DNA from 4 places in the Thiomonas sp. FB-Cd genome. Region 3 is predicted to be linked to each of the others. Evidence: predicted binding sites of a transcription regulator. Region 3 holds the regulator's gene; each other region holds the start of a gene.
The links. Region 3 encodes sigma-54, which starts transcription at its own class of promoters, with help from an activator protein. Its sites were predicted from a motif close to TGGCANGNAANCTGCTTT; they were not measured.

Region 1 (7,351 bases), on a different contig from region 3:
TCGCTATTCTGGCGGCTCATGGCCCAGTCGGCACATTGACCTGAACTGGCGCAATATGGCGTCGGCGCCAACACACCAAGCCGGCCGACGCTGCTTGAGCAAGTTTTTTCGGCGCGCCAAAACCGTTCGCATACACCCATACGCAACGCATCGCCGCGGCGATCGATGAGCTCTGGGCCAGCCTGAGCTCGCCCCAGAAATCCACGCAGCGCCCGCGCGGATGACCCGATGCTGCGCGAGCAAATCACCGCATCCGGAAAATCCGACTTCCAGATCGTGCTGGGGCGTCGATTTCTATTGGGTTCGGTCGCGATGTTTTTGCGGGTCTGCGGAACTGTTCCTGGCCACCACTTGCCGCCAAGTCTCATCAAATGAAGCGATGACGCCTTCCTGCTCAAGCTTCCGAAGATAAGCGGCCGTTGTGATGAAGTGAGCATTTTCGGAAAATTGCTCCAAATCACGCAACCGCCCAAGTTTCTTGTCTTCAAAGATGACCAGGGCAGGCGAATTGCCCACGGCGTCATCAATGAAATTCAAAATGAAATCGGCAATAGCAAGGTCTCCACGACCTTTCCCTAGGGCCTCGCCATTCGAGATCCTTCTGGCATCGTCCTCGCATACGCTTGTACGAATGATCTCGATTCGAGATCTATTCTGATCAATGAACTGCCGGAATTCTGGCGCACGAATGATGATCTCATCAAGAACACTTTTAATGACGATGATTTGAGTGTTAGGCGGAGCGAGTAAGAGGCCGAGCAAACCAGCCGCAGCCAAGGTATTGATCGGGCCGGCGTCAGGAAGGATGATCTTCACCGGAGCGTTCATGCGAAATGAATGTCCTTGATCTCTTTCAGCATGCGATCCTCTTCTTCTAGCGTTGCTCTGGGAGGAGGAAATCCAGCCTGCCGCAGCATGTTCGCCAAAGTGAGATCATCAACGCCAAGGAGTGTTTTCACTCTGTGACGGCCAATTTTTCCAATGGAATAATCGAATAACGCCTGCAAATTTCCATTCATGACCCCCACTTCCGCAAGACCGCTTGAGGTCAAATGCGAAAAGTAATCGCGAACGATGGCATTGATCGACGTTTGATGCGTTGCCGCGATAATCTTCATTTGGCGAAGCAGTTCGTCGTCTATAACAAATGTGATGTTTGCCATGAGTTGCTCCTTTTACGACCTTGACAAGTCTACCACATGTTCATGTGTCACACAGATATGCGTGTGCTATAACGACCTCGAACCGATCTTTGCTGAGAAGCTGGATGGAAGCTCATGCAGCACGGCGGCCGTGATGCCACGCTTCGGTTGGGAAGCGGCGATGCGGCGATGTCGATCCGGGCGCGCGGGCGGCACCGCTTCGGGGCGGATGCCAAGCCCAACGACATCACCCTCACGCGCAAAGGTGGTGGGTGGTTCGTGTCGGTGACACTGCGCGTGCCAGAGTCGGCCTGCGCGCGGCAGCGCGCGGATGATCAGCGCCGTGGCGTGGACTTCGGTGTCACCCACTGGGCGACATTCGACGATGGACGGACCATCGATAACCCGCGCTGGGTGCGCGAGGAACTGCCGCGCCTTGCCGCGCTGCAGCGGCAGCGCGCCAGGAAGAAGAAGGGATCGTTGCGCTTCAAACGGCTCGGGCGTCGCATTGCACAACTCACAACTGCACGACCGGATTTCCAATCTGCGCCGGGACTTCGTGCACAAGGAAACAACCAAGCTGGTGCAGCAATGCGCCGTCCTGGCGACCGAGCAGCTTGCTCCGAAGACCATGAGCCGCAGCGCGAAGGGCACGGTGGAGGCACCGGGCCGTCGCGTACGGCAAAAGGCCGGACTCAACCGGGAGATCCTCTCGGCAGGGTTCGGCATGGCGCATCGGATGCTCGCGTACAAAGCGGAAGAAGATGGTACGCGGATGCACCTGAGCAATACGCGCCAGCTCAAACCGTCGCAACGCTGCGCGGCGTGCTGGGAGATTGTGCCCAAGACGCTTGCCGAGCGCATGCATGTGTGCCCGCACTGCGGGCATGTCATGCCACGCGACCAAAACAGCGCGTTGGTGGTTCTCATCGACGCGCACAACACGCAGGACACGCCTGGGACGGGCGTGGCGGCGAGACCCAAACCTCTGCCCCGGCAACGGGGCAAGTCCAGGTCTGTGACCCGCGAAACCCCCGCTACAACGCCATGCGTTTCGCGGCGGGAGAGTTCATCTTCGCCCCTGCATGACGCAAATGTCATTTTGGCGTCATGGGTTTGTGGGCCAACTCTGCCTAGACTGCCGAAGTCCCGAAGATCGAAACGGGACCCACCGCCAGCGGTTGGCGGCGCGCTCATCCATCCAACGCGAAAGGAAACATGATGAATCGCTGGTTCTCCCGCGCAGCCGCCGCTGTGCTGCTCGGCTTCAGCATGGCCGCTGGCGCCGCCGGACTGACCTTCACCGAAGGCCAGGGCTACACGCGACTGCCCGTGCCGCAACGGGTGAGCCCGGCCGGCAAGATCGTCGTCACGGAGTTCTTCTGGTACGACTGTCCCCACTGCGCCGAGTTTGAGCCCATGCTTGAGCGCTGGGCTCGCGCGCAGCCATCACGCGTGGTGCTTGAACGCGTTCCAGTGGCGTTCGAGCCGCGCTTCGCGCCCCAGCAAAGGCTGTACTACGCGCTGAAGGCGCTGGGCAAGGTCGACGCGTTGCAGGATTCGATTTTCCGAGCCATCCATGAGCAGCACATCAAGCTTGAGACGCCGGAGCAAATGGCAACATGGCTCCAGACCCAGGGCGTGCCAAAGCCGCAGTTCATGAATGCCTACAACTCGTTCGGCGTGCAAATGCAGGCCCGGCGCGCAACGCAGATGATGAACGACTATCACATCGATGGCGTGCCGACCCTGGCTGTGCAGGGAACCTACATTGCCTCGGCGGACCTGCCCCAGACCCCAAGCATGGACCTGGTTCTGCAGTCGGTCAACTCACTCATTCGCAAGGTCTGGTCGGCGTCCTGAGGGACCGGCTGCGGCTTGCACCGAACGGGATTTCCGGCGTTTGGCAACCCGGGTCGCAAACCCGGCATCCGGTCTTGCAGCGCCTCGCCCCCGGCGCACCGGGACCGCCATGATGGCGTCCGCGACAAGGCCGGGTTGAGAGCGCGGCAACGGAGATTGCACGCCTGCCTGGCCACCTGGCCACGCGGTTTGGCGCGCAGCGTCAAGGCCGTGCGCTGCTCGCGCACAAGCTACGGAGCCGGGCGCGCTGGACACCGGGCCCGGCCGCTTGCCCCGCGCGTTTCGCTTCGGACCAACGCCCTGCCCCGGCCCGACGTGCATGCGAAAGGCGACACCGCCGCAGCCCGGCGCCCGGCGCGTGAGCGCCGCACGCGGCCATCGTGCCATCCATCGCGCCGCCCCTGATTCCTGAGGCCTCGGCGACGGAGTACAGTTCCCCTCTAGACACAGAGGCGCTGGGCATGCGCCCGATCCTGGAGACAGCCATGGACTTGCGCGCGCGTGAACACATCCAAACGGTCATGACCCTGGCCGGTGAGGGCCACCCCCTTCGCACGGCCCTCGCCCCCGATGGGGTGATTCGCGAGTCATGGGCGCGCTGCGTGCACGAGCACCGCCTGGACCCCACCTGCATGCGCCCCGCTGTGGTCCTGCCTCAGCAGCAGCTGCGCGAACACCAGGAGCGCATCGACGAATTCCTGCACATGGCGCGCTACGGCCTGGAGTCCCTGTACCAGCAGGTCGCCGGCATGGGCTACTGCGTTTTGCTCACGGACTCGCGCGGCATCACGGTGGATTTCATCGGGGACATCCAGCTCGATCACACCCTGCGCCACGCCGGCCTGTCCCTTGGCGCGGACTGGAGTGAGTACCACGCGGGCACCTGTGGCGTGGGCACGGCGCTGATGACGGGCGAGGCGCTCACGGTCCATCAGGACGACCACTTCGATGCCACCCATATTCCGCTGACCTGCACAGCTGCCCCGATCTACGACCCGCTCGGCCAGCTCAACGCCGTCCTGGATATCTCGACGCTGACGTCGCCCCAAATGAAATCGAGCCAACATCTGGCGCTGCAGCTCGTCAAGGTCTATGCCAGCCGCGTGGAAAACGCCAACTTCCTGCGCTGGTTCCGCAATGACTGGGTGCTCAAGCTGCACCCCTCGCCGGAGTTTGTGGAGATCAGCCCTGACTACCTGCTGGCGCTCGATGCGGGCGGACGCATCATCGGGCACAACCGGCAGGCGCAGCTGCTCCTTCAAGCCGCAAGCGGCGGCCCCGTGCTGGGCCAGGCCTTCGAGAGCGTGTTCAACATGCGATTCGATGATCTGGGCCAGTTCATGCGGGCCATGCCCGACGAGCGGCGCGCGGTGACCCTGGCAGGCCGCGGGCCGGTGCTGTTTCTGCATGCGGTGCCGCCGCCTCCTCGCCGCGCCACGCCGACGGACGCCATGGCGGCGCCGGCGCTGCCGGCGCCGCTGGCCCAGCTCTCGGGCGGGGATCCGGTGCTGGACGGCCAGATCGTGCGTGCGGCAAAGCTAGTCGACTCGCCCATCAGCATTCTCATCACGGGGGAAACCGGCAGCGGCAAGGAGTACCTTGCCAAAGGCCTGCACAAGGCAAGCAAACGCCGCAACCAACCGTTCGTCGCGGTCAATTGCGCGGCCATCCCCGAGACGCTGATCGAGAGTGAGCTGTTTGGCTACTTGCCCGGGAGCTTTTCCGGCGCGAGCAGCAAGGGAAAGCGCGGCCTGATCCACGAAGCCGACGGTGGCACGCTGTTCCTGGACGAGATCGGTGACATGCCGCGTGACCTGCAGGGGCGCCTGCTGCGCGTGCTGGCCGAGCGCGAAGTGCTCGCCATTGGCGCCACGCGCCCCGTGGCCGTGGACATTCGTGTGATCGCAGCCACGCATTGCGACCTGGAAACGCTGGTGAAAGCCGGTCGCTTCCGGGACGATCTGTACTACCGGCTGGCCGGCGCCCATGTGAAACTTCCAGCGCTACGCCAGCGGCGCGATCTGCCATGGCTGCTGTACAAGCTGCTGCACGAGGAGGAACCTGCCGTGGCCCTGTCGCGCGAGGCCGAGGCGGCGCTGCGCAGCTACAGCTGGCCGGGGAATTTGCGCGAATTGCACAACACGCTGGCCTTTGCCCGTGCCGTGTGCAGCGACGGCGTGATCCGGATTGAGGATTTGCCCGATACCTTGCTGGGCGCGTTGCCGGGCGCAGCCGCGCCATCGGTGCGCGCCCTCCCCGACGCAACGCAGCACCCGCCCGCAGCCCAGCAACTGCTTGAGTCGCTTCGTGCCGCGCAGTGGAATGTCAGCGCCGTTGCCCAGCAGATGGGCAAATCCCGCATGACGCTGTACCGGCACATGAAACGCTGGGGCATCCGCTCACCCAAACACACGCCTTCGGCCGCATCCTGAGTGTGACAGCTGTCACACCCGAGCGTGTGACAGCTGTCGCGAAGTGACAGTCCGGCCAGGGCGCACACCGGCGCTTCGCGCCCCTGGTCCCCCCTCAGCGCCGGGGCCAAGAACCAATGGCACGCGAGTTGCGTAAGAGGAACCATCCTTACGCTCTTGGAACTTCGGTATGACACGCGTGGCCCACGCCCCGGAAGCCAGCATTGGTGTTGTCGCCAACCCCGTGTCGGCGCGCGACATCCGGCGCATCGTGGCCAACGCCGGAAACCTGCAGATCACCGATCGGGTGAACATCGTGCTTCGACTGCTCAGCGCCGCCGCGTCCTGTGGCGTCAAGCGGGCCTGGATCATGCCCGACCGCGGTGGCATCCGCTCCCTTCTGGAGCGCCATCTCAGGCGCGGCACGGATCACTCGCTGCCGGCCATCGAGTTCCTGGATATGCAGCCCACGTCCACGGTCGAGGACACGTTCACCGCGACCAGGCTTTTGCAGCGCATGGGCGTGTCGGCGATCGTCGTTCTGGGCGGCGACGGCACCCATCGCGCAGTGGCGCGCCAGCTTGCCGACGACAACAGTGCCGTGCCGATTGCCGGGTTGTCGACGGGCACCAACAACGCCTTTCCCGAGATGCGCGAGCCCACGATCACCGGGATGGCGGTCGGTCTTTTTGCCAGCGGGCGCATCGCGCGCGCCCAGGCGCTGGCCCCCAACAAGATGATCGAGGTGCGCATCGATGACGCGCACGCAGGCACCCGGCGCGACATCGCCATCGTCGACGCGGCCATCACCCACGATCGCAGCGTGGGTGCGCGCGCGCTGTGGAAGATCCACTCGCTGGATGCGGTGTATCTGGCGTTTGCCGATCCGCAGGCCATTGGCCTGTCGGCAATCGGCGGCCTGTTGCAGCCCGTGGGGCGGCTGGAGTCCGGAGGCCTGGCCGTGCAGCTCGCGCACGGCGGGCGCGAAGCCCTGCTCACCCTGCACGCGCCGATTGCGCCGGGCATGGTGCGCCCCGTGGACATCGCCAGCTGGCAGCGCATGGTCGCCGGCGAGGCGCTGCCGGTGCTGGCTCAAGCCGGCACCGTCGCCCTCGATGGCGAACGCGAACTCGGCTTCGAGCGCGGCCAGCGTGTGCAGATGACCCTGCGCGAGAACGCATTTTTCACCGTGGACGTCGCCCGGTGCATGGGCTTTGCCGCCAATGCCCGGTTGCTGCGCTTCACCTCTTCGCTCAACCACTGAAAGGAGATCAACCATGGCAGGCAATCCGTTTCCCCAATCCCGGGAGCAGCTGCTTCAGGCCTACCGCACGATGCGCACGATTCGCGAGTTCGAGGACCGTCTGCATGTGGACTTCAGTCGGGGCGACATTCCCGGTTTCGTGCACCTGTACGCCGGTGAAGAGGCGGCTGCCACCGGCATCATGATGCATCTTGGCGACGGCGACCGCATTGCCAGCACGCACCGCGGCCACGGGCACTGCATCGCCAAGGGCGTGGACGTGATGGCGATGATGAAAGAGATCTATGGCAAGCAAGGAGGTGCCTGCAATGGCAAAGGCGGCTCGATGCACATTGCCGATCTCGACAAGGGCATGATGGGGGCCAATGGCATTGTGGGCGCCGGCGCCCCCCTGGCGTGCGGGGCGGCACTGGCTGCGAAGTTCCGCGGCAAGTCCGAGGTGGCCGTGAGTTTCGTGGGCGATGGCGCCTCCAACCAGGGCACCTTTCTCGAAAGCCTGAACCTGGCCGCGGTGTGGAACCTGCCGGTGGTCTTCGTGGTCGAGAACAACGGCTATGCCGAGACCACCTCGCGCGACTACGCGGTGGCGGTGGACAGCTATGTGGACCGCGCGGCCGGCTTCGGGCTCCCGGGGGTGACGGTCGACGGCACGGATTTCTTCGCCGTGCACG
Region 2 (7,351 bases), 190 kb from region 3:
CCCGCCCCATTGGGTCCGATGATGCAACGCAGCTCGCCGGTATCGATGGCGAGCGAAAGACGGTTCAATGCGCGGAATCCGTCAAAGCTCACGCTGATGTCTTCAAGATAGAGCACGACACCATGGCTCGTGTCCAGCCCCGCCGTGCGCATATGGCCATAGCCGGGTTGGGCGTCTCCGCCAAGTTCCGGACCGGGCTCCTGGAACACGATCTCCCGCCAGTCCAGATTAACCACGGCGTCGCCTCCATTGCTTCCAAACACCGACGATGCCATAGGGCGCAAAAAGCGTGACGACGATGAACATGGCGCCGAGCAGGTAAAGCCAAGCCTCGGGAATTGCCACGGTCAGCCAGCTCTTTGCGGCATTCACCAGCACGGCGCCGATGATGGGGCCGATGAGCGTGCCGCGGCCGCCGATGGCCGTCCATATGGCAATTTCAATCGAGTTTGCGGTCGACATCTCGCTCGGATTGATGATGCCCACTTGGGGCGCGTACAGTGCGCCTGCAATGCCGCACATCATGGCGGAGACGGTCCAGACCCCGAGCTTGAACCACTGCGGGTTATAGCCGCAAAACATGACGCGGCTCTCTGCATCACGGATCGCCGTGAGCACCCGGCCAAATTTGCTGCGCACCAGCCAACGCGCGAACAGGAACATCGCAGCGAGCGTCAGGCTGCTGGCAACGAACAGCGAAACGGTCATCCCGGAAGTCCCCATTGGAAAGCCGAGAAGCACCTTGAAATCCGTCAGCCCGTTGTTGCCCCCGAAGCCTGTCTCATTGCGGAAGAACAACAGCATCGCCGCATAGGTCAGCGCCTGGGTGATGATGGAAAAGTACACGCCCTTGATGCGTGAACGAAAGGCGAAGAAGCCGAACACGAAGGCGAGCAGGCCCGGAGCTGCGAGAGCGAGAAAGAGGGCATAGGCGAAATGCTCGGTGCCCACCCAGTACCAGGGAAAATGCGTCCACTGCATGAACTGCATGAAGTCGGGCAAGTTGCCGCTGGCTGCGTTCATGGCCCAGTTGAGATACATCCCCATCGCGTAGCCACCCAGCGCGAAGAAAAGGCCATGGCCAAGCGAGAGAATGCCCGCATAGCCCCACACCAGGTCCATGGCAAGCGCAACCATGGCGTAGCAGAGAATCTTTCCGGCTAAGCCCACCCAGTACTGCGACAGGTGCATGGCGCTGCCCTGTGGTACCGCCAGGCTAAGAAGCGGCGTCGCCACGCACGTCAAGAGCACAAAGACCACGAGCACCGCCCAGCCCCATGCAGGAAGAAAGCTTGCTGGCGTCTGGAGTTGCACGCGCGGCGCCAAGGAGCGCGCACTGGAAGCCAACAACGGGTTATGGGTAGGCACTGCACTCATCGTGTCGACCTTTCGCTGGATCCGCGCACAAGCGCGGCGACTGGAGCTTTTCCTCGCATATCAGCTTTCCACGCTGCGGCCCTTGAGGGCAAACATGCCCTGCGGGCGCTTCTGGATGAAGAGAATGATGGCGATGAGAACCGCGATCTTCGCCAGCACCGCACCGGCCACGCCTTCGAGCAGGGTATTGACGACGCCCAACCCGACGGCCGCTGCCACGGTCCCGGTGAGTTGCCCCACGCCGCCCAGCACGACAACCATGAAACAGTCCACGATGTAGTTCGTCCCCATCTCGGGGCCGACGTTCCCGATCTGGGTCAGCGCACAACCGGCGAGTCCGGCGATGCCGGTGCCCAACCCGAACGCCAGCATGTCGACCCGCGCCGTTCGCACGCCCACGCAGGACGCCATTGCACGGTTTTGCGTGACGGCACGCACGAACAGGCCCAGCCGGGTCCGCGCGATCAGCAACCACATGGCCAGCAACACCAGCACGGTGAAAGCGATGATCACCATGCGGTTGTAGGGCAACATCAGGTTGGCCACCACGTGCAGCCCGCCTGACATCCACGGCGGGTTGTCGACCTGCACATTCTGGGGGCCGAACAGGCTGCGCACAGCCTGGATCAGCACCAGGCTGATACCCCACGTCGCGAGCAATGTTTCAAGCGGACGGCCGTAAAGGCGACGAATGATCGTGCGCTCGACCAGCATGCCCATTGCGCCGGCAACGATGAACGAGAACGGCACTGCGGCGATCAGCGAATAGTGAAGCGCCCCTGGCGCATAGCGCTCGAACAGCCCTTGCATGACATATGTGGCATAGGCACCCAGCATGATGAATTCGCCCTGCGCCATATTGATCACACCCATGAGGCCGTAGGTCACGGCCAAGCCGAGCGCCGCCAGCAGCAGGATGCTGCCCAGGCTGATGCCTGAGAACAGCGTGCCCAAGCGCCCCCCCCAGGCCAGGCGCTCGTTAATCAAGTCGAGACTCTTTTGGATTTGCGCACGCACCTTCGGGTCCGGCTCGACGAATTGCCCGTCGCTCGTGCCCAGACGCGCGAGCAACAACGTGCGCACCGCCGGATAGTTGCTCGCAGCCAGATCTTCAGCGGCGGCAAGGCGCTCGCCCGCATTCTTGCTGGTCAAGATAATGGCCGCTCGCAGCAACTGCAGGCGCTCCAGGATCTCGGGGTCCTTCTCCGTCTTCAGCGCCTCTTCGACCAGAGTACGGTCGACCGATGTGGGGTCGTCCTGCAACTGCCGCACCGCCTTGATCCGCTGCTCGCGTTCGGGTGCGAACAAGTCGAGCGCAGCACGCGCCGACTGCAACTCCTTGCGCACATAGTTGTTGTTGATCACTCCCTGCGCGTTGTCGCTCGGCGTCACCACTTTCCCGGTCGCCAGGTTCACCCATGCCTCGCCCCTTTGCACCTGCACCATGGTGCCGTCGACCTGCACGCGATTGTTCAGGAGATCGGCGAGAAATGCGGCAAGCTGCGCATCGGGCTGCGCAGCCGCCTTGTGCAATGCCGCGATGCGCGCGTCGGTGTCGCCACTCGACAGCGCCAGAGCCTCCTGCGGGGTGAGCGCCCGCGCCACCGGGAGCGCCGCCAGCAACGCGACCAGCACCACGCCAAAGGCAATGCGCAGGCCGCTGAGCGGCCGCCACGTGGTCAGGTCTGAGCATCGCATGATGTCGAGTGTGAAAAGGTGGGAGCGCGGGCCGTCGCGGGAACGACGCGGCCCGCTTGGGTATGGACTCAGGCGTTTTTCGGCTTGGGAATGTAGGGGCTCCAGGACTCGCCGGGAACCAGACCCTTGGACTTCCACACCACGTCGAACTGCCCGTCAGCGCGGAGCTGGCCGATGAAGACCGGCTTGCTCAGATACTGGTTGGGCAGCAACTCCACCGTGTAACCGTCCGGTGCGGCGAACTTTTGACCGACCAGCGCCTTGCGCACTTCATCAACCTTTGTGGACTTGGCCTTCTCCACCGCCTGCTTCCACATATGAATGCCAATGTAGGAGGCCTCCATCGGGTCGTCAGTGACGGGATAATCCTTCAGTCCCTTCGTTTTGACCCAGTGGTCCCACGACTTGACGAACTTCGCGTTGCCAGGATTCTTCAGCGACTCGAAGTAATTCCACGCGGTGAGTTGACCGACCAGGGGTTTGGCGTCCATGCCAGCGATTTCCTGCTCGGCAACCGAGAACGCGACCACCGGGATGTCCGTCGCCTTGATGCCCTGGTTGCCAAGCTCCTTGTAGAAGGGCACGTTGGAGTCGCCATTGATGGTCGAGATGACGCAAGTCGGGCCCGCCGAGGCAAACTTCTTGATGTCGGCGACGATCGTCTGGTAATTCGCGAAGCCGAAGGGCGTGTAGACCTCGGCGATGTCCGCATCCTTGACACCCTTGGAGTGCAGAAAGCCCCGCAGAATGGCGTTTGTGGTGCGTGGATAGACGTAGTCGGTGCCGAGCAGGAAGAATCGCTTGGCGCCGCCGCCGTCCTTGCTCATCAGGTATTCGGTCGCCGGGATGGCCTGCTGGTTGGGCGCGGCGCCGGTGTACACCACGTGCTTGTTCTCCTCCTGGCCTTCGAACTGCACCGGGTAGAAAAGCAAGCCGTTGAGCTCATCGAGAACCGGCAGCACCGACTTTCGCGACACGGAAGTCCAGCAGCCAAAGATCGCTGCCACCTTGTCCTGCGAAATCAGCTGCCGCGCCTTCTCGGCAAACAGCGGCCAGTTCGACGCCGGGTCGACGACCACGGGCTCGATCATGTGGCCGTCCACGCCGCCGGCGGCGTTAATCTCAGCGATGGTCATCAGGTCCACATCCTTGAGCGCTGTCTCGGAGATGGCCATCGTGCCCGAGAGCGAGTGCAGGATGCCGACCTTGATGGGCGATTTCTTCGCCGCGATGGCCGGGAAAGGCAGGCTGCTCGCGGCAGCGGCGGCGACTGTGGCGCCCACTGTTTTTAATGCGGTTCGACGATCCATCTAGGTATCCCTCCAAGGTTGTGCGAATTGCCACGTCATCATCAGCAAGTCCTGTGCCACGTCTCGCACGCCCCTTCAACGCGGCTCAGCCGCAACGAAAGCCCGATCGCTGGCACCAAGGCTCGCGCCTTGTTCAGCCAATGCGCGCCTGGCCTTGATGCCATGCTGGTGTGCCCTCCAAAAGCGCCTGCGCGCACGCAAGCCCGCACGCACAACCATGACGCGCCATTCACCCGGTCGCCTTGCAACGCACCACGCGCGGGCTGCCACGCACAGGTATGGTTCTTGCGGGTCCACGGCGCAAGCGTTGCCCGGGCACTGCGGCGCGCAAGGGCTAAGCTTGCGAACATTGCCCAGAACCTTTCGAGCCATGGACCTTACCCCCCGTGAAAAAGACAAGCTGTTGATCTTCACCGCTGCGCTGCTTGCCGAGCGCCGCAAGGCGCGCGGAGTCAAGCTCAACGTGCCGGAGGCCACGGCCTACATCAGCGCAGCCATCCTGGAGGGTGCCCGCGACGGCCGCACGGTCGCCGAACTGATGAGCTTTGGCCGCACCCTGCTCACCCGGGACGACGTGATGGACGGAGTGGCGGAGCTCATTGCCGACATCCAGGTGGAAGCCACCTTTCCGGACGGCACCAAATTGGTGACCGTGCACCAGCCTGTCCTATGACGCCCCATCCCGGAGCATGCACATGATTCCTGGAGAAATCCTCTGCGCCGATGGTGACCTGGAGCTCAATCCGGGTCGCACCACCCTCACGATGGTTGTCGAAAACGCGGGCGACCGCCCGATTCAGGTTGGCTCGCACTACCACTTCGCGGAAACCAATCCTGCGCTGCGCTTCGACCGGGCAGCGGCTCGGGGCATGCGGCTGAACATTCCCTCCGGAACTGCGGTGCGCTTCGAGCCGGGGCAGCAGCGCACGGTAGCCCTGGTGGCCTATGCCGGCGCGCGCGCCGTGGTGGGATTCCGGCAAGCCGTGATGGGCAAACTCTGACTCTGGCGCTCATCACCCCGCGCAACCCTTCGAGGACCGACACCCATGCCCACCCTCTCCCGCCGCGCCTATGCGGACATGTTCGGCCCCACCATCGGCGATCGTGTGCGACTGGCCGACACCGAACTTCTGATCGAAGTCGAGGACGACTACACCCTGCGCGCCGGCGGCTACGGCGAAGAGGTGAAGTTCGGTGGCGGCAAGACCATCCGCGACGGCATGGGCCAAGGCCAAGCCACACGCGCCGAGGGCGCAATGGACATGGTCATCACCAACGCGCTCATCCTCGACCACTGGGGCATCGTCAAGGCGGACGTGGGCATCCGCGGGCAGCGCATTGCCGCCATCGGCAAGGCCGGCAATCCCGACGTGCAGCCGGGCGTGGACATCGTCATTGGTCCGGGCACGGAAATCCTCGCTGGCGAAGGGATGATCCTCACCGCCGGCGGCATCGACAGTCACATCCACTTCATCTGCCCGCAACAGATCGAGGAAGCGCTGATGAGCGGCGTCACCACCATGCTCGGAGGCGGCACAGGACCGGCCACCGGGACCAATGCCACGACGTGCACGCCGGGGCCGGAAAACCTCGCGCGCATGCTGCAGGCGGCCGAGGCCTTCCCCATGAACCTGGGTTTCTTTGGCAAAGGTAACGCCAGTCGCCCGGACGCGCTGCGCGAACAGATCGATGCCGGTGCCATCGGGCTGAAGCTGCATGAGGACTGGGGCACCACGCCCGCGGCGATCGACTGCTGTCTGTCGGTGGCCGAGGCGAGCGACACCCAGGTCGCCATCCACACGGACACGCTCAACGAGTCGGGTTTCGTCGAGGACACTATCGCCGCGTTCAAGGGTCGCACCATTCACACTTTCCACACCGAAGGTGCCGGCGGCGGGCACGCACCGGACATTCTGAAGGTGCTCGGCGAAGCCAATGTCCTCCCCTCGTCCACCAACCCCACCCGGCCGTTCACTGTCAACACCATCGACGAGCATCTCGACATGCTCATGGTGTGCCACCACCTCGATCCCAACATCGCCGAAGATCTGGCCTTCGCCGAAAGCCGCATCCGCCGCGAAACCATCGCCGCCGAGGACGTGCTGCACGACCTCGGTGCCATCAGCATCATGTCCAGCGACAGTCAGGCCATGGGGCGCGTGGGCGAAGTCATCCTGCGTACCTGGCAGACCGCGCACAAGATGAAGATGCAGCGCGGCTGGCTGGCACCGCCCCAGGCCGGCGCGGCGCAGGGCGAAACCCGCAATGACAATTTCCGCGCCAAGCGCTATGTCGCCAAATACACCATCAACCCCGCGCTGGCACACGGCATGGCGCATGAAGTGGGTTCTGTGGAGGTAGGCAGATGGGCTGATCTGGTGCTGTGGCGCCCGGCTTTTTTCGGCATCAAGCCGAGCGTCGTGGTCAAGGGCGGCTTCATCGCCGCCGCGCTGATGGGCGACGCCAACGCCTCCATTCCCACGCCGCAGCCGGTGCACACCCGGCCTATGTTCGGCGCCTTTGGCGGCGCGCGGCTCGCCACGTCGCTGACCTTCGTCTCGCAGCAGGCGCTGGGCCTGGGCATCGGCGCGCGTTTGGGCCTGCGCAAGACGCTCGCGGCCGTGCGCAACTGCCGCAGCGTGAAGAAGGCCGATCTCGTGCACAACGCGTACACGCCGCGCATGCAAGTCGATGCCCAGACCTACGAGGTGCGCGCCGACGGTCAGCTCTTGACCTGCGAGCCAGCCAGCGTTCTGCCGATGGCGCAACGCTATTTCCTGTTCTGAATCCGGCGCACCCCGACCCGAAGGACACCAACATGATTCCGCGGTTTCGCTTCAGGATCGGGTCACCGAGGCATTTCGAGGGCCGGTGGGCACGCGCGGCGCCCTGCGCGCAAGAACAAGGATGCCTGGATGCTGACCGTCAATAAATTCATCCGACAAGGGCGCGGTCTGGCCACCGCG
Region 3 (7,351 bases):
CGCATGAGCACCGGGTAACGAACGCCCTTGACGCCCACTTGCTGAATGGGCAGGTTCCGGCGGTCAACGGTGGATTGAATGTCGGGCAAGGGCGTGGCGCTTTGGAAGATCTTTTCTGGGGCGTTCATCTGCTGTCCTTTCGAAAGGTTGTGCCAAAATGCGTGGGGCAAATCGGCACGTTGCAAAGGCGGGAGTGCGGGTGCTGCGCCGACGCGGCGACCGCTGCGAAAAGCGTCGCGTGAGCCTGCGGACCTCAGCCTTTTTGCTTGATGAGGGCTTCAATCTTGCTGATGAACGCTGTGTTTTCCGGCGTCGTCAGACTGGAATAAACCGCCACGACCTTGCCTTCGCGGCTGATCAGATACTTGTAGAAGTTCCACTTTGGCTGGTCGCCGGAGGCGGCGATGAGCTTCTTGAAAAAGTCATTCGGATTCGGTTCCGTCACATGCGAGGGAGCAAACATGGGGAACTGAACGTTGTAGGTGTCCTTGCAGAACGCGGCGATCTTGCCTGGATCCTTCATTTCCTGGTTGAAGTCGTTGGACGGAAAGCCCAGCACCACCAACCCCTGCGGTCCATACTTGCTGTACAACGCCTCCAGGCCCTTGTATTGCGGCGTGAAGCCGCAGTAACTCGCGGTGTTGACGACCAGGACGACCTTTCCGGCGTACTGGCACATGTCGATGGGCTTGTCATCCTGTAAACGTCGAACCGTTTGGTTGAGCAGGGACGGGCAGGTGCCAGAAGCCATCGGCGCGCCTGTACGCAGCGGGGCGGACGCCAGAACACCTGCCGCATGGGCGCTAGGGTCAAGTCCGAAACAGCTCAGCAAAATGGTGGCTGCGAACGCTATGAATTGGCGCATCACGATATTCCGGTTTGGGGTGGACGAGGCTTGGTGCCGTGGGGTGCATGATGCAGGATGTCCTAGACAAAACACAATCGATGCTCAATTTGTCCTGGACAATAGAGGGGTTTTATTCAAGATTGTCCAACCACGCCTAGGATGTTGCCAGGCAAACCTGCACCTTCACGCTTGGCCCCATGCCGATCAACGTCAATCCCGACCTTTTAGATTCATGCCATGGCTTTGCTGACTCGTCGATGAATGAGCGCTCGCATTCCATTGCGTTGACCGTGGGTATTGCCGCGGTCGAGCGCGATACGGGGATCCCGAAGGACACGTTGCGTGTCTGGGAGCGTCGTTACGGTTTCCCCATGCCACTGCGGGGGGTGTTGGACGAGCGACTGTATCCGCCAGATCAGCTTGAGAAGCTGCGCCTGATCAAGCGATTAATGAGCGCCGGGCATCGGCCGGGGCGTATCGTGCAACTGCCGGTGGAGCAGCTTGAGGCCCTCGTGCGCGAACATGCTGGAGTGGACAGCGGTGTTGCGCGTTCGAGCGTACGGGGAGGCGAAGTTCCAACGGCGCGCTTCTACCTGCAATTGCTCAAGCAGCACGACGCCGAGCGCCTGCGTCGCGAGCTGCTGCAAAGTCAGATGCGCCTGGGTCTGGGGCGCTTCATCGCTGAAGTCGTTGCCCCGCTTGCAACTGAAGTGGGTGAAGCGTGGATGCGTGGTGATCTCGAGATCTTCGAGGAACATCAATTCTCCGAAACCGTGTACCGCGTACTGCGCGCCGGGATCTCTGGCGTGCCCAGCACAGACATGCCGGCCGCAGCGCGACCGCGAGTGTTGCTCACCACGATCCCGAATGAGCCGCATGGGCTGGGCCTCCTCATGGCCGAGGCCATGCTGGTGCTGGAGGGGTGCCAATGCGTGTCATTGGGCGTGCAGACCCCCGTGTGGAACATGCTTCTGGCTGCCCAGGCACACCGCAGCGATGTGCTGGTCCTGAGTTTTTCCAGCGTGCCCACCCAGGCGCAGGTCCTGGATGCGCTGACGGAGTTGCGCGAAAAGCTTCCATCCGGCGTCGAACTCTGGGCAGGAGGTTCGGCGCCGGCACTCAAGCGTGCGCCGAGCGGTGTGCGTGTGATCCGTGCGCTCGCGTCTTTGGCCGAGGCGGTCGCCGATTGGCGCGCCAGCCATGCGCCTGCGGTGGACTGATGGGCTGGGGCGGGATCGCCCGTGCGTGCCGCAAGACCTTCGAGCACAACGTGCAAGGTGCAGGCCATGCCGCATGGTCGGCCGTCACGAAGTGGCGCCACAGCGCCAGTGCCCGCGCGACTGGGCAGCCAGCCGTATTGGCGCTGCAGCGCGACCGTCCCGGCTGCCAGGCACTGACCCGCGATCGCGTTCCTCGGCCCAGTGGCTTTCTCGCCTTGCGCTCAGTCCGCGGTGCTGTTGCGTGCCGCCAGTGGCTTCGGATCCAAGGTGACGGTGCTTGGAAAGGTGCCGTCCGAAACAGGGCCAAACGCACCGTGCTCCCCCTCTTTGAGGCCCAGCGCCTCGGCGTAGACGGAGCGATGGCGTAGCAGGCTTCCAATCACAGAGGCAATCACGCACGCGGGCATCGCGGCCATCACCACGTTGTAGTTGCGGGTGATCTCGAAAACCATGATGGCGGACATGGCCGGGGCGTGGGTGGTCGCGGCCAACAGGCTGCCCATGCCCACGAGAGTCCACAGCGCCTGGGAGTGGCTCGCCTCGGGCACGAGAAAAAGATGGGACACCATCAGACCCAATGCTCCTCCCAGGGCCAACGTGGGCGTCAGCACGCCGCCCGGGATGCCCGCCGCGCTTGCTGCGGTGACGGCGATGGTGCGCAGCACGAATACGGCCGCCACGGTGGACAGCGCCCAATGCTCGACAAGGAACGATTGAACGACGCTGTAACCGTTGCCCCACACCTCGGGCATGAGCAAAGACAGCAGGCCGATAACGAGGCCCGCCAGTCCCATGCGCAGCGGCAGGAACGTGACGAGTGACTGGTATTTGCGCCGCGAGCTGTCGAGGAGCCAGAGGAACATCGGGCCGACGAAACCCGCGAGAAGGCCCAGAAGCGAGGCATCCACGAGATCGATGAAGCTCACCGGCGGCACCGCGTGCGCCAAATACAGCGGGCCCGTGGCGAAAAGACTTTGCGTCGTCAGCTCGCCGATCACAGCCGCCACCAGCACCGCGGCAATCTCGCGCAGCGGCAATCCTCCGAGGATGATTTCGGCGACGAACAGCGTTCCTGCGATGGGTGCGTGGTAGGCGCCCGCGAAACCCGCCGCTGCGCCGCAGGCCACAATCAGCCGTTGGTGCGCCGCGTCGGCGCGGCCAACGCGCCCGATGATGGATGAGATCACCGAGGCGAACTGAATCATCGTACCTTCGCGGCCAATGGTGATGCCTCCGCTCACTGCCACCAGCGACGAACCCGTGCGCACGAGGTTGGGAACCAGTGGCAGCCGCCCATCGCCCACACGCACTGCCTCCATGTACTCCGGGCCGCGCGGGCGCTTGATCCAGCGGTGTCCAGCCCACATGACAAGACCACCGATTACGGCGGCGATCGGTGGAATGAGCGCCCGCTTCCATAGCGGCAATCCCGCTGCCGCCGCCACCAAATGCTCATGCGTGCTGTAAATCCGGATCACCGCATACATCGTCTGGCGAAATCCCTCCACCGCCACCGAGCTGACGAACCCGACGGCAGCAGCGATCAGCATCATGGGCACCATCGGATCAAGCCCAAAGCGCATTTGGGCGAGCAGTGCGTGCAGGCGGTCCGAGAAGGTGGATTCAGACATGGCGTGTCGGGTAGGTTTCGCGCGGCCATCGCGGCGAGGCAATTGGCAAGCGCAAATGGTATCGGTTCGCGTGGCGGAAGAGCGTGAAAATTGGTGAATGACGGGAGCGCCGGCGCCCGGCGTGTCCCGCTTTGATGAGGCGCGCAACCGGGTGCGGCTCCGGCTTTGCGACAATGAGCAACATGTCCGGTCACCCACTCTCCAATGCGCTCGTGGACCTCCCCTTCTTGCGGAAGGTCTGCCCGAGGACTCTGCTGCTTCGGGCCGTGGCGGCCCTGCCGCGCCCGCTCGTGTTCACCAACGGGGTCTTCGACATCCTGCACCGTGGACATGTGACCTATTTGGCGCAGGCGCGCGCTCTGGGGGCAAGCCTGATGGTGGGCCTGAATTCCGACGGCTCGGTGCGCACGCTGAATAAGGGCTCGGAGCGCCCGCTCAACCCGCAAGACGATCGTGCCGTCGTGCTGGCGGCGCTGGAAAGCGTGAGCCTGGTTACGCTATTCGACGAAAGCACTCCGCTTGCGCTTCTGGAGCAGGTTCGCCCTGATGTGTACGTCAAGGGCGGCGACTATGCCATTGAAAGCCTGGCTGAGACGGCGCTGGTGCGAACCTGGGGCGGAAAGGCTCTGGCCATTCCCTTGGTGGCAGGACGCTCCACAACCAATCTCGTGCAGCGCATCCGCGCCGCGCGCGACTGAACCCTTCTTGCCTGCGGTTAGGCCAACTGCCTAGGCGCTCTTGCGCTGTGCCGTGGGTGGTATGCGCAGCGCTTCGCGGTACTTGGCAACGGTGCGTCGGGCCACACTAATGCCTTGAGCGGCCAGCCTCTCGGCGATCTCGCCGTCCGACAATGGCGCGGTCGGGTTTTCCTCCTGCACCATGCTGCGAATGATGGCGCGTACCGCAGTGCTCGAGGCACTGCCGCCAGTATCGGTCGACAAGCCCGAGCCGAAGAAATATTTCAGCTCGAAGGTGCCATAGGGCGTGAGTACGTATTTCTGCGTGGTCACGCGCGAGATGGTGGATTCATGCAGCCCCAGTTCATCCGCGATTTCACGCAGGACGAGCGGACGCATGCCGAGTTCGCCGTGACTAAAGAAGTTCTGTTGCCGCTCGATCACCGCCTGCGCCACACGCTCGATGGTTTCAAAGCGCTGCTGCACATTGCGAACGAACCAGCGTGCCTCCTGCAGCTGGCCCGAAAGGCCTGCGCCGTCGCGTGAGCGGCGCAGCAGTTCGGCATACAGGCTGTTGATACGCAGCTTGGGCATGACCTCGGGGTTGAGCACTGCGCGCCACCGGCGACCCACGCGTCGGGCGATCACATCGGGGGTGACGGCTTGCGCGGTCGAAGGCGCGAAGCGCGCCCCTGGGTGCGGATCCAGACGCGCGATAAGCTGCTGCGCGTCACGCAACGCCGCCTCGTCCGCTTCCAGGGCACGAGACAAGCGCTTCCAGTCGCGCTTGGACAGCAGCTCCAGGTGTCCGCCGGCGCACAGCGCCTTGGCCAGATCGCGCTGTGGGCTCGGCGGTTCGCGGCCAAGCTGCAGGCACATGCACTCCGCAAGCGTGGTGGCACCCACACCGGCAGGGTCGAAGCTCTGGACGAGCTTGAGTCCCATGCGCAGTGCGTCGGCGAGCGCCTCCCGGTCCTCGTCGCTGGCTTGTGGATTGAGTTCGGCGGCAAGCTGGTCCGGACCTTCCAGCAAATAGCCGTCGTCGTCCAGCGAGTCGATGATCGCTTCAGCCGCGCCACGGTCTGCCAAGGACAGGCTCAGGCCAGCGAGCTGGCTGCGCAAATGCGCACGCAGGTCAATATTCACATGGGCCAAGCCCAAGGGGTCGAAGTCGTCGTCAGCCTCGCCGCTGCTGCCCTGCCAAGTCTCGCCTGGCGCTGCATCCCACTCACCCTGCTCGGCGCCAGATTGCCAGTCTTCCTGGTCGAGCTTGAGCTCTTGCGTCTCTTCGGCGGATTCCTTGCGTGGATCGACCGTATCGGCCGCAGCCAGTGCTTCGGCCGGCGTTTCGGATTCAGCGTCACCTTCCTCGTGCTCAAGGAACGGATTGGCTTCCAACATCTGCTCGACCTCCTGATGGAGCTCCAGGGTGGAGAGCTGGAGGAGGCGGATCGATTGCTGCAACTGGGGCGTGAGCGCCAGATGTTGCGAGAGGCGGAGATTGAGCGTTTGTTTCATGGCCGGTCCCTGCTCAAAGGCGGAAGCTCTCGCCAAGGTAGACCTTCCGCACGGCCGGGTTGTTGACGATTTCCTCCGGTTTGCCCAGCGCCAGGACGCTGCCTTCACTGATGATGCAGGCGTGGTCGCAGATTCCCAGGGCCTCGCGTACGTTGTGATCGGTAATCAGCACGCCGATGCCCCGCGACTTGAGAAACTGCACAATGCGCTGGATCTCGATCACGGCAATGGGGTCGATGCCGGCGAAGGGTTCGTCGAGCAGGATGAACTGCGGGTTGGTGGCCAGTGCGCGCGCGATCTCAACCCGCCGCCGTTCGCCACCGGACAGCGCAGGGGCGGGACTTTCGGCGAGATGCTCGACATGCAACTCACGCAGCAGCTGCCCGAGTCGGGCATCGATTTCGGCTTTTTTCAGCGCCCGGCCGGTGGCGTCGCGCTGTAGCTCCAGGACCGCACGCACGTTCTCGGACGCCGTCAAACCCCGGAAGATCGACGCCTCTTGCGGCAGATAGGACAATCCCAGGCGCGCGCGCCGGTACATCGGCTGGTGCGTAATGTCTTGCCCGTTGAGATGAATTTCGCCGCCATCGGCGCGCACAAGCCCGACGATCATGTAAAAAGACGTCGTCTTGCCGGCGCCGTTAGGCCCTAACAGGCCGACCACTTCGCCGCCGCGCACGTCCAAGCTCACGTCGCGCACCACGGTGCGCCCCCCATAGCGCTTTTGTAGGCGCCGCACGCTCAATAGGCCCCCGGGTTGAGCATGCGTCTGCTCGAGTGCCTCCCTCGGCTCCAATGTGGCAGCGCTCATGGCTGGGGTCCAAGCTTCGGTGATAGCTTGAGCGCGGGCGCAGGCTGCGAGGACCCCGCTGGGGCCTGCGCATGGCGCGGCGAGAGCATGACCCGCACACGACCATCCGGATTGGACGGTGTGGCGCCGCCCTTGCCACCGACGACGGCAAAGACGTCAGTCAGACCGTTATAGGTGATGACTTGCCCCTGCGCACGATCGCTCAGCTTGCCATTGAGCAAGCGGTCAAGCATGGCTTGGCCGGTGAACGTTACGACATCTGTTTTGCCGTTGTAGTCGATCGTGACGGCCTGGCCGTGGATGGCCGGTGTGGGCTCGCCAGCCTGGGCATCCATGGTCTGCTCGTAGGTGGCGAGCTTGCTCGGACTTCCATAGGCGATGGCGTCGCTGTAGCCATCAGGCGTCTGACGCACCTCGACCTTGGCTGCGCGGATCACCATCGACCCCTTCGTGACCACGACGTTTCCCGTGAACACGCTGGTCTGCTTCACGTCGTTGTACTGCATCGCATCCGCTTCGACGTGCACGGGCTGCGATTGGTCAGTCGCCAGCGCCTGAGCACACACGCCGCCGGGCACGCACACCAGCAGACTCAAGAACAGCAGAGCGGCGGAGCGAAGCATGGGCATGAAGTTTGCTTTCATGCC
Region 4 (7,351 bases), 510 kb from region 3:
CTGGAAAATGTCGAGCGCGAACACGCCAAGGGCGAGGACGGTTTCGATAAATACCAGAAGGCATGCACGAAATATCTGCAACGCGTCTGCAAGTCAATCTGGGAGGACGAGAAGCTGTACTCGTTCTACTCATTCCGCCACCAGTTTGCCGCCAACGCCAAACGGGTCATGTCGCTCGACGAGGTGAAGCTCTCACTTGGGAGCAACTCGGCAACGAAGTACGCGCGACGATCGCAATCCTGGAGGGGCCTGGAAGGTGCCGGGAACTACCACCGGCAGCTTGATGCTGGAACGCAAGCGGAAGCGGTTGAGACGGGGGTCGAGCCGACGCCGAAGCCGGAATAGCCGACGGCAGGTCGGGGCGGGGGCGGGGGATCACCACAATCCCCACAGCGCCTACCCCCGATCACCACAATCCCCACAGTCCACACCCCTGATCGGCACAATCGCCACAGCGCCTACCCCGAATCCCCACAATCTCCACAACCTGGCGGAAATGCCCCAGGGCAGGAGCGCCCGTTTCACCTTGCAACGATTGTGACCGCCGGATTGCTAGGCAAGGCGGGCGCGTGGCCCGAAAATGCATTGAGGCGGCGGCTTGCTAGGCAAGCGCTGCGCGCCGAGGCCATCGACATTCAATCTGGAGACGCCCGTGATGAAGCAAGCAACTTTTCGCCCAGCGTGGGCCAACCTGTGTGGTGTGGCTTTTGCCGTCGCGCTGATGGCCAGTGCTGGAAACGCCTTTGCCGCGGTTCCTCCCAAGGCTGGGCCCATGCGCGTGCGGCCGGCCACCACGATGGAGCAGGCCGTGCAAGATGGCGCGAAGATTTTTGCGCAGGACAGCTTCGGAAGCAAACAGACCTGGGTGCCCGCTGGCGCGTTTGGAAGCCACCTGATGAGCTGCGCTGCCTGCCACACTAGCGGAGGCCTGACGGAAGGCGTGACGCCGTCGGGTGCGCACTTGCCCAGTCTCATTGGGGCGGCGTCCAACTATCCCAAGTTCAAGGCCAAAACGCACTCCGTCTACACACTCGAGCGCCAGATCGTGCACTGCGTGCGGGCCGGCATTATGGGTCAGCCCCCCGGCTACGACAGTCCGGAGATGGTCGATCTGGTTGTCTATCTCACGGCTCTGTCCAAGGGTGCGGCCATGGGGCATCAATTGCCGTCGGTGGCTCATTGACCTTGCGCCAGAGCTTTGCACATGGGCGGCCACTAGGCCCGGTGGGGCGGCTGCGCCTCGTCTTTTGCGGCTGGCGCTTGCGCCGCGACTTGGGCGCCGCCAAGGGTTTGACGCCATCGCCCACGATCGCGCTACGCTCATGGCATGAACAAGAAACGCAAACCACACCTCGCCGATCGTAATTTCCCATCGGCTCAGGAAGAGGCAGCAAAGCTCAAGACGCCGTCGCGCTACGCCGGGCCAGAGAGCAGCTACCGCCTCGCCTTCACGGATACGGCATTTTTGCTGCAGGATGATCTGCGCCCGGTTCGCATGCAGCTCGAGCTGCTCAAGCCGGAGATGGTGCAGCGGCAGTACGGGGTCGAGGCCACGATCGTGATCTTCGGCAGCGCGCGCATCGCCCCGCCCGATCTGGCGCAGGACCGACTGAGTCAGGCCGAGGCCGATGGCGACGCTCAGGCCATTGCGCGCGCCCGGCAAGGCGTGCTCATGTCCAGGCACTACGAGGAGGCCAGACGCTTCGCGGCGCTGGTGACGCAGGCGTCCAGGAACCTGGAGCAGCCCATCATGGTTGTCACGGGGGGCGGGCCTGGCGTCATGGAGGCGGGCAACCGCGGCGCGTTCGAGGTTGGAGGCCAAAGCATCGGGTTGAACATTACGCTTCCGCGCGAGGAGCAGCCCAATCCTTACATCACGCCTGAGCTTTGCTTTCAGTTTCATTATTTCGCATTGCGCAAGATGCACTTTTTGATGCGATCGGTTGCGCTGGTCTGCTTTCCCGGAGGCTTTGGCACCCTGGATGAGCTCTTTGAAGTCCTCACGCTCACACAGACCGGGAAGGTGCGCAAGCGCCCCATCCTGTTGTTTGACCGGGCATTCTGGACACGGCTGATTGATTTCGAGCACCTGGTGCAAACCGGGATGATTGCTGCGCAGGATGTGGGGCTTTTTCACTTTGTGGAAACGGCCGAGGAGGCATGGGACCTTCTATGCGAGGAATTTGGCTTGAACGCTGCGAGCAATGCCGGTGGCGTGGCCGACGATGCTCCGCCTGCCAACGGCTGAGACGGGGAGCGGGCGGCAATGAGCAAGCCGGTTCGACTGATTGGTGCACCCACGGATATTGGGGCGGGCGCGCGTGGAGCGTCCATGGGCCCGGAAGCCCTGCGCGTGGCGGGTTTGTGCGAGGCGCTGCGGACCTTGGGTCTGCATGTGATGGATGCAGGTAACCTGCAGGGCCCAGGAAATCCCTGGCAACCGCCCGTGAATGGATGGCGCCACCTGCCCGAAGTCGCGGCCTGGAATCGTGCTGTGTTCGATGCAGTGACCGATGCACTGAGTGCTTCCCAATTGCCCATTGTGCTGGGGGGCGACCACAGCTTGGCCATTGGTTCCATCAGCGCCGTGGCGTCATCTTGCCGCGCTCGCGGTCGCCGTCTGCGCGTGCTGTGGTTGGACGCGCATGCGGACTTCAATACCAGCGCCATCACGCCAAGTGGCAATGTGCACGGTATGCCTGCAGCCTGCCTGTGCGGTCACGGCCCGCGCGAGTTGCTCGAGTTCTCCGGCGCCGCGCCCGCCATTGAGCCGGCCTGGCTGCGCTTCATCGGGATTCGAAGCGTGGATCCGGGCGAAAAGCAACTGGTCCACCGCGTGGGCCCCGAGGTGTTCGATATGCGCTTCATCGACGAGCACGGCATGCGAGCCACGATGGATATGGCACTGGCGGGGTTGGACAGCGATACCCATTTGCATGTGAGCTTTGACGTCGACTTTCTCGACCCCGAGATTGCACCCGGGGTGGGCACCACGGTGCGCGGTGGGCCGAGCTATCGTGAGGCGCAACTGTGCATGGAGATGATCTGCGATACGGGGTGCCTGGGTTCGTTGGACGTGATGGAGATCAATCCCGCCTTCGATCTGCGCAACAGGACGGCGGAGGTGGCGGTGGACCTGATCGAGAGCCTGTTTGGCAAGTCCACCCTCATGCGGCCGTGAGGCAGCGCCGTGCGCCTGCTGCATGGCTGACGCACATGCGGCGGAGTCACGTCGGGCTCACCGACGGCGGCTCGACGCTCGCAACAAAAGGACCAGGGCTGCGGCGACGACGACCATGCCCAAGCCCTCAGCCGCGTCCGGTCGTTCGCCCAGCAGGCCCCATGCCAGCAGGACGCCTGTTACCGGTATCGCCAGGCTCGAGAGTCCCGCGATGCCGGCTGGCAGGCGTTGCACCACGACAAGCCACAGAGTCCACGCCACCCCTGAAGCCAGAACAATGTTGAAGGCCAGCGCCGCAATGAAGCCGGGGGCCCAGCTCACGGGCCGCTCCGGTACGAACCACGCCAGCGCGATGAGAAAGGCCGTGCCAGTCAGCATTTGCCATGCCGTCAGGCGCAGCGGCGACAGCACCGTGCCTTGGCGCACGAAAAGGCGCTTTGCTGCCACCGTGCCGATGGCCCAGCTCACCCCGCCGGCGACGGCAAGCCCCGCGCTTCGCAGATCGACATGGGCTTTCCACGGTTGCATGATCAGTAGCAGACCGAAGGCTGCGAGCACGAGGCTGGCGATTTGCGTGGCGCGCAGGCGTTCGCGTAACCAAGCCCAGGCCAGCAGCACGGTCCAGAACGGCATGGTGTAGACGAGGAGGGCGGTCTTGCCCGCCCCGCCTTGGACGAGGGCCCATTGGGCCAGGGCCGTGAAACCAGTGGTCTGCGCAAGACCGATGACCAGGGTTGGGACAAGTGGCGGCGGCGCCAGATTTTCACCGCGCAGGCGCAGAACCAGGAAAAGCGCTGCGGTGCCGCCGGCATAGCGAAGCGCGGAGAACTCGAATGGCCCGCTGTACAGCATGGCCAGTTTCATCACGATCCAGTTGCTGCTCCAGATCAGCGTAAGCGCGACCAAAGCCAACAGGGGCGACGTGCGCGAAGAGACGGGGCGCATCAGCAAAGAGTCCGTTTGATGACGCAGAGCTCAAGTTTGAACACGATCTTGCAGCACATCAGTGTTTGCATCATGGAGTGGGTAATGGAGGAGGGCCCGCATGGATGGATCCGCGGTGCGTGAGACGAGCGCATAGGCGTTGAACTTCAGTGCGCCATTTGGAACTCAGTGATGTGGGCGGCCTGAGCGCAAATGCCGCCTTGAAGTGGTGGGCGCCGCGACGTCCACCGGATGAGTAACGCGCGCCGAGAAATTGCATTGAGCCATGTCTGTGTATCCCTTTTTCGTGTATCTGATTGGTGTGGCTGCACTGAGTTTGGTGGTGGGGCTGGCGTTAGCCCTTCGCCGCACTCTTCGTCCGCCCCAAACGGATAAAGATTAATTGCCGGCGCGCCGCGCCATAAACGCACCGCACCGGCGCGAACTGATGCGCCTTCGGGCCGCAAGCGCTGCGCGCACCATGTGACCGATCGAATGCGGTTCCTGCGCGTCCTGTCCGGTGCGATCCCGCAACACACGAAGGGAGCGGTGCCAACGCAGGCCGGCTTCCCGGGCGCCCTTCGCATGCGCCAAAACGGGGCGCCATAACGCACCAGAATAGGGCATTTGTATGGGGCGCGCACTGCGTTGATGCGTGCAAAGGCGGTCCCGGACGCTTCGATGGTGGTCATTTCTCGGCGAACCCCCAGTGAATTGCTCCCAAGCCGGACCGTTTTGGTGCGCTTGCACGCTTTTGGAACGTTTATTGCTTGCATCTGGAAGGATAACGTCCCAATCATGGTGCACTGAATTTACATTCCGGAGTTCCCTACGATGCAAGCCCTGCAACAAAGCAGCGACGTGTTGTTTCTCCTTTTGGGCGCCATTCTGGTGCTCTTCATGCATGCCGGCTTTGCCTTTTTGGAGCTGGGCACGGTGCGCAGAAAAAACCAGGTCAACGCCCTGGTCAAAATCCTGACCGACTTTTCGGTGGCGACGTTGGCCTACTACTTCGTCGGCTTCGGCATTGCCTATGGCGTGCATTTCTTCGTGCCGGCAGCCCAGCTTAAGCTCGATGACGGCTTCGCGCTCACCCGATTCTTTTTCCTGCTGACTTTCGCTGCGGCAGTTCCGGCCATCGTGTCGGGTGGGATTGCCGAGCGGGCCAAGTTCTGGCCTCAGCTCATCGCCACAGCAGCCATCGTCGGCGTGGCCTACCCGCTGTTCGAGGGCGCTGTGTGGGGCGAGCGATTCGGCGTCCAGGCCTGGTTCCAGGGCGTCTTTGGTGCCGAGTTCCACGATTTCGCAGGTTCCGTGGTGGTGCATGCGATGGGAGGCTGGATTGCGCTGCCAGCCGTGCTGCTGCTGGGTGCGCGAAGGGGGCGCTACCGGGACGGTCGGGTCAACCCGCATCCGCCATCGAGCATTCCCTTTCTTGCGCTGGGTTCGTGGATTCTCATCGTCGGTTGGTTCGGCTTTAACGTCATGAGCGCACAGAACATCAGCAAGATCTCTGGGCTTGTGGCGGTGAACTCGCTCATGGCGCTGGTGGGCGGCACGATTGCCGCGCTCGTGGCTGGGCGCAACGACCCTGGTTTCGTGCACAACGGACCTTTGGCTGGTCTTGTGGCCGTGTGCGCGGGCTCGGACATCATGCATCCGGTCGGGGCACTGATCACAGGCGCCGTGGCCGGTTGGCTATTTGTGACGATGTTTACGCTAACCCAAAACCGGCTGCGTGTGGATGATGTGCTGGGCGTGTGGCCGCTGCATGGCTTGTGCGGTGCCTGGGGGGGCATCGCTGCGGGCATCTTCGGGCAGACCGCGCTGGGGGGCATCGGCGGCGTGAGCTTCTGGGCGCAGGTCGTGGGCACGTTAGCCGGCGTGGGCTGGGCGTTGCTCAGCGGCGTCGTCGTCTACGGCGTGCTCAAGCTGACGCTTGGCCTGCGACTGGATGCGGAGGCCGAGTTCGAAGGGGCGGACCTGTCCATTCACAAGATCACGTCGACGCCCGAGCGGGAGGTGAGCTGGTGAGCCGGGTGTAGCGGGGCTGCCGGCACGGCCCCGAAGGTTTTCAGCGTTTTCGTGAAATCGTTCACGGACGTCTGCTCACGTCCTTCCTAAAGTGCGGACCAGGGTGATCGGCCATGAGAGCCGCTCGCCGGGTTCCCAACAGCAGCGAAGGACACAGATCATGGCCCAGACGATTTCATCCAAGAGCGTTGGCGTGGCAGGCGCCAGCCTGGCTTTGAACGACCCCGCAGCCGCGGATCGCTTGGCGCGCATCGCGCAGGTTTACATCGACCATCTGGGCATGTGCAGGCTTGAGCCTGTGACCATCCAGGCCGTGGCCGAGGCGCATGGATTTGACGCCATCGTCGTTGACGATGACGGCCAAGGCTATATCGCGCTCGTCGCAGGCGAGCAATTGCCGGCCCGCGCGACGTATCGCTTGAGCGGGCGCGTCCACGCGCGTGGGGGTGCGGTGGAGGAGCTGTTCATGGTGGAGCACAGCCGCGCCGGGTTGGAGCAAAGTGCGGCGCGCATTGGCTACTACGTGCACATCATGCGCCGCCTCACGCACTGAGCGGCGCGTGCGCCGCGGCGCTCAAAGTGGATAGTCCGTGCGCTTGACCACGGTGCGCAGCGCAAAGCTGCTCTTGATCCGCACCACGTGGGGCAGGCGCGAGAGTTCCTGCTTGTGCAGGCGCTCGTACTCCTGCGGGCCATTGACCGCAATGCGCAGCAGGTAGTCGAAATCTCCAGCCATGAGGTGGCATTCAAGGATGTCGGGGCAGCCAGCGGCGGCGCGTTCAAACGCACCCAGGACTTCCTCGCGCTGACTATCCAGTGTCACTTCAATGAATACCGTGGTGGCCCGGCCGATGGCGCAGGCGTCGAGCAGCGCAACCACGCGCGCGATCACCCCATCGCGCTCAAGGCGCTGCACACGGCGCAGGCAGGCCGAGGCAGACAGCCCAACCCGATCCGCGAGCGTGGCGTTGGCCACGCTCGCGTCCGTTTGCAGGATGCCGAGGATGGCGCGGTCATGGTGGTCGAGTTCAATCATTCGCGCGCAAAAATGGAATTATGCGCAATTAGAAGCCAACGTTTTCCTTTTAATCAATCAAATCGTGCGTAACTTCGGGAAAGTTCGTACCGATCTTGCAACCGCGTTGCGCGCGATCAGGCCGATACTTCTACCGTGGCGCCATGCGAAGACAGCGGCGCATAACGAGTGATCAA

Region 1: the regulator sigma-54 is predicted to act here: its motif matches at 5,555-5,572, upstream of CD04_RS0105025 (ATP-NAD kinase family protein).
Region 2: the regulator sigma-54 is predicted to act here: its motif matches at 4,427-4,444, upstream of urtA (urea ABC transporter substrate-binding protein).
Region 4: the regulator sigma-54 is predicted to act here: its motif matches at 4,861-4,878, upstream of CD04_RS0117620 (ammonium transporter).

The regions. Positions count from the first base shown of each region.
Region 1 is NZ_JPOE01000002.1:1,026,166-1,033,516, forward strand. Features, by position in the region: gene CD04_RS0104995 (hypothetical protein) at 295-828, opposite strand; gene CD04_RS0105000 (hypothetical protein) at 825-1,163, opposite strand; gene CD04_RS24420 (zinc ribbon domain-containing protein) at 1,651-2,364, shown strand; gene CD04_RS0105015 (thiol:disulfide interchange protein DsbA/DsbL) at 2,361-3,005, shown strand; gene CD04_RS0105020 (sigma-54-dependent Fis family transcriptional regulator) at 3,491-5,437, shown strand; gene CD04_RS0105025 (ATP-NAD kinase family protein) at 5,607-6,680, shown strand; gene CD04_RS0105030 (thiamine pyrophosphate-dependent dehydrogenase E1 component subunit alpha) at 6,694-7,351, shown strand, end outside.
Region 2 is NZ_JPOE01000005.1:1,510,691-1,518,041, reverse strand. Features, by position in the region: gene urtD (urea ABC transporter ATP-binding protein UrtD) at 1-275, opposite strand, end outside; gene urtC (urea ABC transporter permease subunit UrtC) at 229-1,377, opposite strand; gene urtB (urea ABC transporter permease subunit UrtB) at 1,438-3,075, opposite strand; gene urtA (urea ABC transporter substrate-binding protein) at 3,144-4,385, opposite strand; gene ureA (urease subunit gamma) at 4,756-5,058, shown strand; gene CD04_RS0120800 (urease subunit beta) at 5,081-5,386, shown strand; gene CD04_RS0120795 (urease subunit alpha) at 5,432-7,171, shown strand; gene ureE (urease accessory protein UreE) at 7,301-7,351, shown strand, end outside.
Region 3 is NZ_JPOE01000005.1:1,317,418-1,324,768, forward strand. Features, by position in the region: gene folE2 (GTP cyclohydrolase FolE2) at 1-128, opposite strand, end outside; gene CD04_RS0119875 (glutathione peroxidase) at 254-865, opposite strand; gene CD04_RS0119880 (MerR family transcriptional regulator) at 1,105-2,067, shown strand; gene CD04_RS0119885 (chloride channel protein) at 2,289-3,698, opposite strand; gene rfaE2 (D-glycero-beta-D-manno-heptose 1-phosphate adenylyltransferase) at 3,881-4,396, shown strand; gene CD04_RS0119900 (RNA polymerase factor sigma-54) at 4,427-5,893, opposite strand; gene lptB (LPS export ABC transporter ATP-binding protein) at 5,907-6,704, opposite strand; gene lptA (lipopolysaccharide transport periplasmic protein LptA) at 6,701-7,348, opposite strand.
Region 4 is NZ_JPOE01000005.1:805,403-812,753, reverse strand. Features, by position in the region: gene CD04_RS0117655 (hypothetical protein) at 1-345, shown strand, start outside; gene CD04_RS0117650 (hypothetical protein) at 656-1,183, shown strand; gene CD04_RS0117645 (TIGR00730 family Rossman fold protein) at 1,328-2,248, shown strand; gene rocF (arginase) at 2,267-3,181, shown strand; gene CD04_RS0117635 (DMT family transporter) at 3,239-4,126, opposite strand; gene CD04_RS0117620 (ammonium transporter) at 4,940-6,139, shown strand; gene CD04_RS0117615 (hypothetical protein) at 6,300-6,692, shown strand; gene CD04_RS0117610 (Lrp/AsnC family transcriptional regulator) at 6,714-7,175, opposite strand.